DNA from 2 places in the Mesorhizobium sp. M0910 genome. Region 1 is predicted to be linked to the other one. Evidence: predicted binding sites of a transcription regulator. Region 1 holds the regulator's gene; the other holds the start of a gene.
What was found. Region 1 encodes PhoB, which activates phosphate uptake and scavenging genes when phosphate is short. Its sites were predicted from a motif close to TGTCATNNANCTGTCAT; they were not measured.
Positions count from the first base shown of each region.

Region 2: a site for PhoB is predicted at 2,064-2,080, ahead of NKH78_RS28860 (LTA synthase family protein). Genes of this name have one in related genera too.

Region 1 is NZ_JAMYNZ010000007.1:255,213-258,932, reverse strand. Features, by position in the region: gene xylF (D-xylose ABC transporter substrate-binding protein) at 1-7, opposite strand, end outside; gene NKH78_RS19530 (ROK family protein) at 293-1,537, shown strand; gene phoB (phosphate regulon transcriptional regulator PhoB) at 1,547-2,236, opposite strand; gene phoU (phosphate signaling complex protein PhoU) at 2,253-2,960, opposite strand; gene pstB (phosphate ABC transporter ATP-binding protein PstB) at 2,993-3,720, opposite strand, start outside.
Region 2 is NZ_JAMYNZ010000017.1:13,019-16,738, forward strand. Features, by position in the region: gene NKH78_RS28860 (LTA synthase family protein) at 98-2,023, opposite strand; gene fabD (ACP S-malonyltransferase) at 2,271-3,236, shown strand; gene fabG (3-oxoacyl-[acyl-carrier-protein] reductase) at 3,297-3,720, shown strand, end outside.

The sequences.
Region 1 (3,720 bases):
TCTTCATCATATCCTCCCTGCGCCGCGTACGGCGTGACCAATTGGCTCAAAGACCAGCTTAGAAGCTCTAATTTTTTCGAGCCTCGAAAAAATACTGGCCCGATCTCCGGCTGCTGTCAACATCGATTCTGATGGATTTTGATGACTGTGCGAGTTTTTTCGAGCGTCGGAATAAACGATGACAGCGCCACCTGCATCTGACACTATTTGCCGCATCCGACACTATTTGTCGGACATTACCGACGGCTTCCGGTTCATGAGCGGCCGCGGCAACCGGGAGGAAAGCAAAACGATGTCGGTCGGAATCCGCCATGACGATTTGCGCCGGCGCAACCGGGCGATGGTGATCTCGGCGGTGCGCCGGGCCGGCCAGCCATCGCGTACGGAGATCGCAGCCACCACCGGCCTCAGTCATTCAACCATATCGGCGATCTCCTCCGACCTGATACGGGAAGGCATCCTCGCCGAGAGCAAGGCAAGTGAGCCCGTTTCGTTGAAACGCGGTCGTCCACAGGTCGGCCTCGCCCTCAACCCGGAAGCGGCGGCGGTGCTGACCGTGGTGTTGTCACTGAATTTCCTGTCGGCCGCCATTATCGACTATGCGGGACAGGTGGTCGCCGAGGAACAGCGCCGGCTGGACACGCTGACCATGCCGCGCGACGAGCTGATCCGCGAATGCATGGCCATCGTCCGGCGCCGGCTTGAGGACCCAGACCTTGACGTCCGCAGTGTCGCCCGCATCGCCCTGGCGATTCAGGGCATTACCGACTCCCCTGCACGCGCCATGCTGTGGTCGCCGATCACGCCGCAGACCGACATCGCCTTTGCCGACATGCTGGAGGACGAATTCGGCATCCCGGCCACGGTGGAGAACGACTGCAATATGATGGCGGTGGCTTTGCGCTGGCGCAATCCGGATCGCTATCGCGACGACTTCATCGCCATCCTGCTTTCGCATGGCATCGGTATGGGGCTTGTGCTGAAGGGCGAACTGTTCACCGGGACGCATTCCTCGGGCGGCGAATTTGGCCACATGATCCATCGTCCGGGCGGCGCGCTCTGCCGTTGCGGGCGGCGCGGCTGCATCGAAGCCTATGCCGGCAACTATGCCATCTGGCGCAACGCCAGGCAGATGAGCGAAGACAGCGAACCTATCGCCGACGTCAGCGACGCCGACATGCGCGCGCTGGCCGCCCGCGCGCGCGAGAAGGATGGGCCGGAACGCGAGGCCTACCGCAAGGCCGGCGAAGCGCTGGGTTTCGGTCTCGGCTCGCTGTTCGCGCTGATCGATCCGGCACCGGTCGCGATGGTCGGCGCCAGTGCCGCTGCCTTCGATCTGATCGAGCCGGCCTTGCGCAAGGCAATCGCCCAGACCGCCGGCGGCCAGCACTCGGGCTCGATCTCCTTCGATACCGAGCCGAACGAATTGCCGCTGATCCGCGAAGGCTGCGCGATGCGGGCGTTAAGCTTCGTCGACCAGGAGATTTTCGCGCCGGGCGCGCAAATGAGGCCCGGCGTCAGAAAGAACGTCGCCTGACCAGGCGGGTCAATCTTCCCTGATCGCATAGCCGGCACCGCGGATGGTGCGGATGACATCCGGCATGCGGCCGTTATTGACGGCTTTGCGCAGCCGCCCGACATGGACGTCGACGGTGCGTTCGTCGATGTAGATCGTCTCGCCCCAGACATTATCGAGCAACTGGCTACGCGAGAAGACGCGGCCCGGATGCCGCATCATGAACTCGAGCAGTCGGAATTCGGTCGGCCCGAGCCGGATCTCGCTCTTCTTGCGATAGACCCTGTGCGATTCGCGATCGAGCACGATGTCGCCGACCTTCAACACGCTGGACAGCACTTCCGGCTTGGCGCGCCGCAGCAGCGCCTTGACCCTGGCCATGAATTCCGGCGTCGAAAACGGTTTGACCAGATAGTCGTCGGCGCCGGTCGAAAGACCGCGCACCCGGTCGCTCTCCTCGCCGCGCGCGGTCAGCATGATGATCGGCAGCCGCTCGGTTTCGGGGCGCACGCGCAACCTGCGGCAGAGCTCGATGCCGGAAACCGCCGGTATCATCCAGTCGAGCACCAGAAGGTCGGGCACATTTTCCTGCAAACGGATCTCGGCTTCGTCGCCGCGTGTCACCACCTCGACCTGGTAGCCTTCGGATTCGAGATTGTAGCGGAGCAGCACGCCCAACGGCTCCTCGTCCTCCACCACCATTATGCGTGGTGCGATCATCGGCTGGGCACCCCCATCATGTCACCGGCGCGGACATTGTCGTTTCGTCCTGCTTCGGACGATTGACGGGCAATTGCTCGCCGGTCAGCACATAATACGCATTCTCGGCGATGTTGGTGACATGGTCGCCGATCCGCTCGAGATTCTTGGCGCAGAACAGCAGATGCGTGCAAGCGGTGATGTTGCGCGGATCTTCCATCATGTAGGTTAACAGCTCGCGGAACACGGACGTGTATTTGACGTCGATACGCTCGTCGGCGGCGCGCAGCTTGGCCAACGCGGCCGCATCGCCTGCGGCATATTCCTCGATGACGCCCTGCACCTGGATGAGCACCAGCTGCGCCATCGCATCGATGGAATGCGATAGGTCGCGCGGCGTGACGCTGAGGCCGACCGCGCTCACACGCTTGGCGATATTCTTGGCAAGGTCGCCGATGCGTTCGAGGTCGCCGGCCATGCGGATCGCTCCGACGACATGGCGCAGATCGTGAGCCATTGGCTGGCGCTTGGCGATCAGGGTGATGGCGCGATCGTCCAGTTCGCGTTGACGCGCGTCCATGATGGCGTCGTCGGAGACGACGCGCTGCGCCAGCACGTTGTCGGAATTCAACAGGGCCTTGGTCGCCCCGCCGACCATCGAACCGGCGAGGTCGGCCATGTCGCGGATCAGCTTACTGATCTGCTCGAGATCCTCGTCGAAAGAAGCGACTGTGTGTTCGCCCATGGTCCTGTCCTCATATGCATGATCGGAACGGCTCAGCCGAAGCGGCCGGTGATGTAGTCCTGCGTGCGCTTCTCGCGGGGCGATGTGAAGATCTTCTCAGTCCGGTCGAACTCGACCAGTTCACCCAGATACATGAAGGCGGTCTGGCGCGACACGCGCGCCGCTTGCTGCATGTTGTGGGTGACGATGACGATCGTGTAGTCGGCTTGCAACTCGTCGATCAGTTCCTCGATCTTGGCCGTCGACAGCGGGTCGAGGGCCGAAGCCGGTTCGTCGAGCAGAATGACTTCCGGCTTCACTGCCACGGTGCGCGCGATGCAGAGCCGCTGCTGCTGGCCACCGGACAGGCTCAACCCGCTGGCGTTTAGCTTGTCCTTGACCTCGCTCCACAGCGCGGCCCGCTTCAACGCTTGCTCGACGCGGCCGTCCATCTCGGACTTGCCGAGATTCTCGTAGAGCCTGACGCCGAATGCTATGTTCTCGTAGATCGACATCGGGAACGGCGTCGGCTTCTGGAACACCATGCCGATCTTTGTCCTGAGGAGGTTGAGATCCTGCGACCGGTCGAGAATGTTCTTGCCGTCGAGCAGCACCTGGCCCTCGGCGGTCTGTTTCGGGTAGAGCTCGTAGATGCGGTTGAAGACGCGCAGCAGCGTCGATTTCCCGCAACCCGAAGGGCCGATGAAGGCTGTGACGCTGCGCTCGGGCAGCGACAGGCTGATGTCCTTCAGCGCCTTACTCTGGCCGTAGTAGAAGTTGA
Region 2 (3,720 bases), on a different contig from region 1:
ATCGAACAGCTCTACGCAGTCGGCAATCAGCTACAACAATTCCCATCTCTCGACGACACGATCGGAGTTCGCGCATCACGCTGCAACTTCAGCTGCCTCAGCTCGTGTGCGCAGCCACTTTGCCTGTGGTTTCGGGGAAGAAATCGGGCGCCGCATGGCGCTTGCCGAACATCATGTCGTATTGCAGCAGACGGAAGTCGCGGATTGCCGGGTCGATCTCTTTCTGACGCGACCAATCGGGGGTGGCCTCGCCCCCCGGTGCCAACAGCAAATTGCGGTCGATGACGCGGTAGCGCTCTCGCAGCTGGCCGAGGAAGCCGGTGTAATAGGGATGGCTGATGCCGGCCGTTTTCAGGATATGATAGGGCAGGAAGGCCGGGCTGACGGCGCCCAGATCCTCGGCCGGGCCGCTGCGGTTCGACCAGACGATCAATGGCGTCTGGTGGTGCTGCAGCATCTGGTCGGCCGCCTCCTTGCGCGGCGCGACATTGTCCTTCAGGAAACCGGTCTCGACGTAGACCGGCCCAAGCGGCGGCAGGTGATCGCCGAAGAATGCGATGACGGTCGGCCGCTCGCGTTTCTTCGCCCATTCGATCAGCCGCTCGAGGCCGCGGTCCGCATCGGAAGAGCCTTCGGCGTAGCTCAACAGCGATTCACGTGCCCATTGGCTGATCGGCGCCTGCACCTTGTGGGTCGGATTGTTATAGCGATACGGCTCATACGGCCCGTGGTTCTGCAGGCTGACGGCGAAAAAGAAGACCGGCTCGGCGCTGGTATCGGCTTCGCGGATGATCTCGTCGGTCATCGCAGCGTCCGACGCGAGCGGTCCGCGCTTCTGCATGGGCGGCAACGTCTCCTCGGACTTGAAGTCGTTGAAGCCGAAATCGGCATAGACGGCCCCCCGGTTCCAGAACCAGTTGGTGCCGGGATGGATGGCGCGTGCCCGGTAGCCCTGACTTTTCAGGAAGGTCGCCAGCGAGGGAGTCGGTGTCCGCACATATTGCTGGTAGGGAATGCTGCCCGCCGGCAGGAAGGCGTTGGAAAAGCCGGTCAGGGCCTCGAACTCGATGTTGGCCGTCATGCCGCCGAACTCGGGCGAGAACATGTAGCCCGTGCGCAGTGCCCGCACATTGGGGATAGGGTCGGGTGTGATGGTGACGCCGGGCAGCTTGGTCGGATCCCAGAAGGATTCGCTCATCACGACGATGATGTCGGGCTTCTCGGCGGGTACCGAGGCGATCACCTGCGGTTTGCCGATCGCTTCGATCGCCTTGTCGGAATAGCCGGGCGGCGCCGAGACATGCGCCATCGGGACGTTCAGCGCGAAGGCGAGCGCAAAACCGTTCGAGGCATAGTTTTCCTTCTGGTCCCACATAATCGGGATGATCTGTAGCCGGTCGCGCGTCCACGAGAAAGTGGCATAGTCCATGATGGAGACGAAGAAAGCGATCAGCGGCACCGTCAGCGTCAGCCGGGCAAGGCGGCCCTTGTGGCTGAGCGCCGGAACGCGGCGGCGCCATAACCGCCAGCCATAGACGAGCAGCGACAGCCCGCCGACGATGCCGATCGCCAGGGCAATGGCGGTTCCCGGGCGATCGCGGACCAGGAGCGGCATCAGTGCCACGATCTGCCGGGAATAGAGGAAATCGGTCGGATAGAGCGGATCGCCGAGATAGAGCGACTTCTGGTGGCCGACGAACGCCAGCGACAATGTCAGCGGCGCGACGATCATCAGGCTCTGATGGCTGCGGCCGAGCACGGCGTCGAGGCCGATGAGGATCAGCGCAAAAATGACAATCGTGGTCCAGCCGGGTTTGAAAGGCTGCAGAAAGAAATCAATGGTGCCGGCAAAGTTGCCGCGCACGATCAGTTCGATGGCAAACACCAGGATGGCCGCAGCCAGAAAGCTGATAAGGCCATAGCGGATGACAGGCCATCTGCGCGCCGGCAGATAGCCAGTCGACGGATCGCCTTCAAGAAACTGTGGCGCCGCCTCGGCTGCGCTCTGCTTGGTCTTTGCCACTTCAATAGTTCCCCGGCCCGCAACAAAGGCGTCACTCGATTGTCATCGAACTGTCACGCAAAGCCTAGCGCCTGCGGCGGAAATAAGAAGAGCCAGCAAACAAATCGTGAGCGGTTTTCATCATGAGTGATCGCCAAAAAGCCTGCCGAAACAGGCACTCGGCCGACGCTGAGCGGTCAAGGTTGGACTTGACTTGGGCGCACGCCTTGCGTCACAGGCAGCGAGAACCAGCAGCTGGGAGCCGACGATGGCCATAGCATTCACCTTTCCGGGGCAGGGCAGCCAGGCTGTCGGCATGGGCAAGGACCTCGCCGATACTTTTGTGGAATCGCGGCGGATCTTCGAGGAAGTCGACGACGCGCTCGGTGAAAAACTATCGCAGCTGATCTGGGAAGGCCCGGAAGAGACGCTGACGCTGACCGCCAATGCCCAGCCGGCGCTGATGGCGGTGTCACTTGCCGCAGTCCGGGCGCTGGAGGCGCGCGGCTTCTCCCTGAACGGCAAGGTCACCTATGTCGCCGGCCATTCGCTCGGTGAATATTCGGCACTTGCGGCCGCTGGTTTCGTTTCGGTCGCCGACGCCGCCCGGCTGTTGCGTATCCGCGGCAATGCCATGCAGGCGGCTGTACCGGCCGGCGAGGGCGCCATGGCGGCGATCATCGGGCTGGAACAGGCCGACGTCGAGGCCGCTTGCGCAGAGGCCGCCCAAGGCACCGCCAAAGATCCCGCGCAAGCCTTGGTTTGCCAGATCGCCAACGACAATGGCGGCGGCCAGCTGGTGATCTCCGGCGCCAGGCCGGCGGTCGAACTGGCGGCAAAGCTATGCACGGAGAAGGGCGCCAAGCGGGCGCTGATGCTGCAGGTCTCGGCGCCCTTCCATTCGGCATTGATGAAGCCTGCGGCCGAGATCATGCGGGAGGCGCTGGCCGCCGTGACGAAGCGTGCGCCGGTCGTGCCGCTTGTCTCGAATGTTACGGTGACCCCGACGAGCGATCCTGACGAGATTGCCCGCCGCCTCGTCGAACAGGTGATCGGGCGCGTGCGCTGGCGCGAAACGGTTGAGTGGTTCAGCAGCAACGGCGTTGCGACGCTTTACGAAGTGGGCGCCGGCAAGGTGCTGTCGGGGCTGGCCCGCCGCATCAACCGCGATATTGCCACCACTGCCATCGGATCCGCGGCGGATGTCGAGGCGGCGCTGGCGGCGCTTGCATAATCAACTGGCGATTTGACCCCGCTCCATGCAAAGGGTGTTCGCTCAGATCAGGAGGCAAGAATGTTCGAATTGACCGGCCGCAAGGCGCTCGTCACCGGCGCATCTGGAGGTATCGGCGAGGCGATCGCCCGCGTGCTGCACGGCCAGGGCGCCATCGTCGGCCTGCAAGGCACACGTATCGAGAAATTGGAGGCGCTGGCCGCCGAACTGGGCGACCGGGTCAAGCTTTTCCCGGCCAATCTTTCCAACCGCGACGACGTCAAGGCGCTCGGCCAGAAGGCGGAGGCCGACCTCGAAGGCGTCGACATCCTCGTCAACAATGCCGGCATCACCAAGGACGGGTTGTTCGTGCGCATGGCTGACGCCGACTGGGATAGCGTGCTCGAGGTCAACCTGACCGCCGTGTTCCGGCTGACCCGCGAGCTTACCCATCCGATGATGCGCCGCCGCCATGGCCGCATCATCAACATCACTTCAGTGGTTG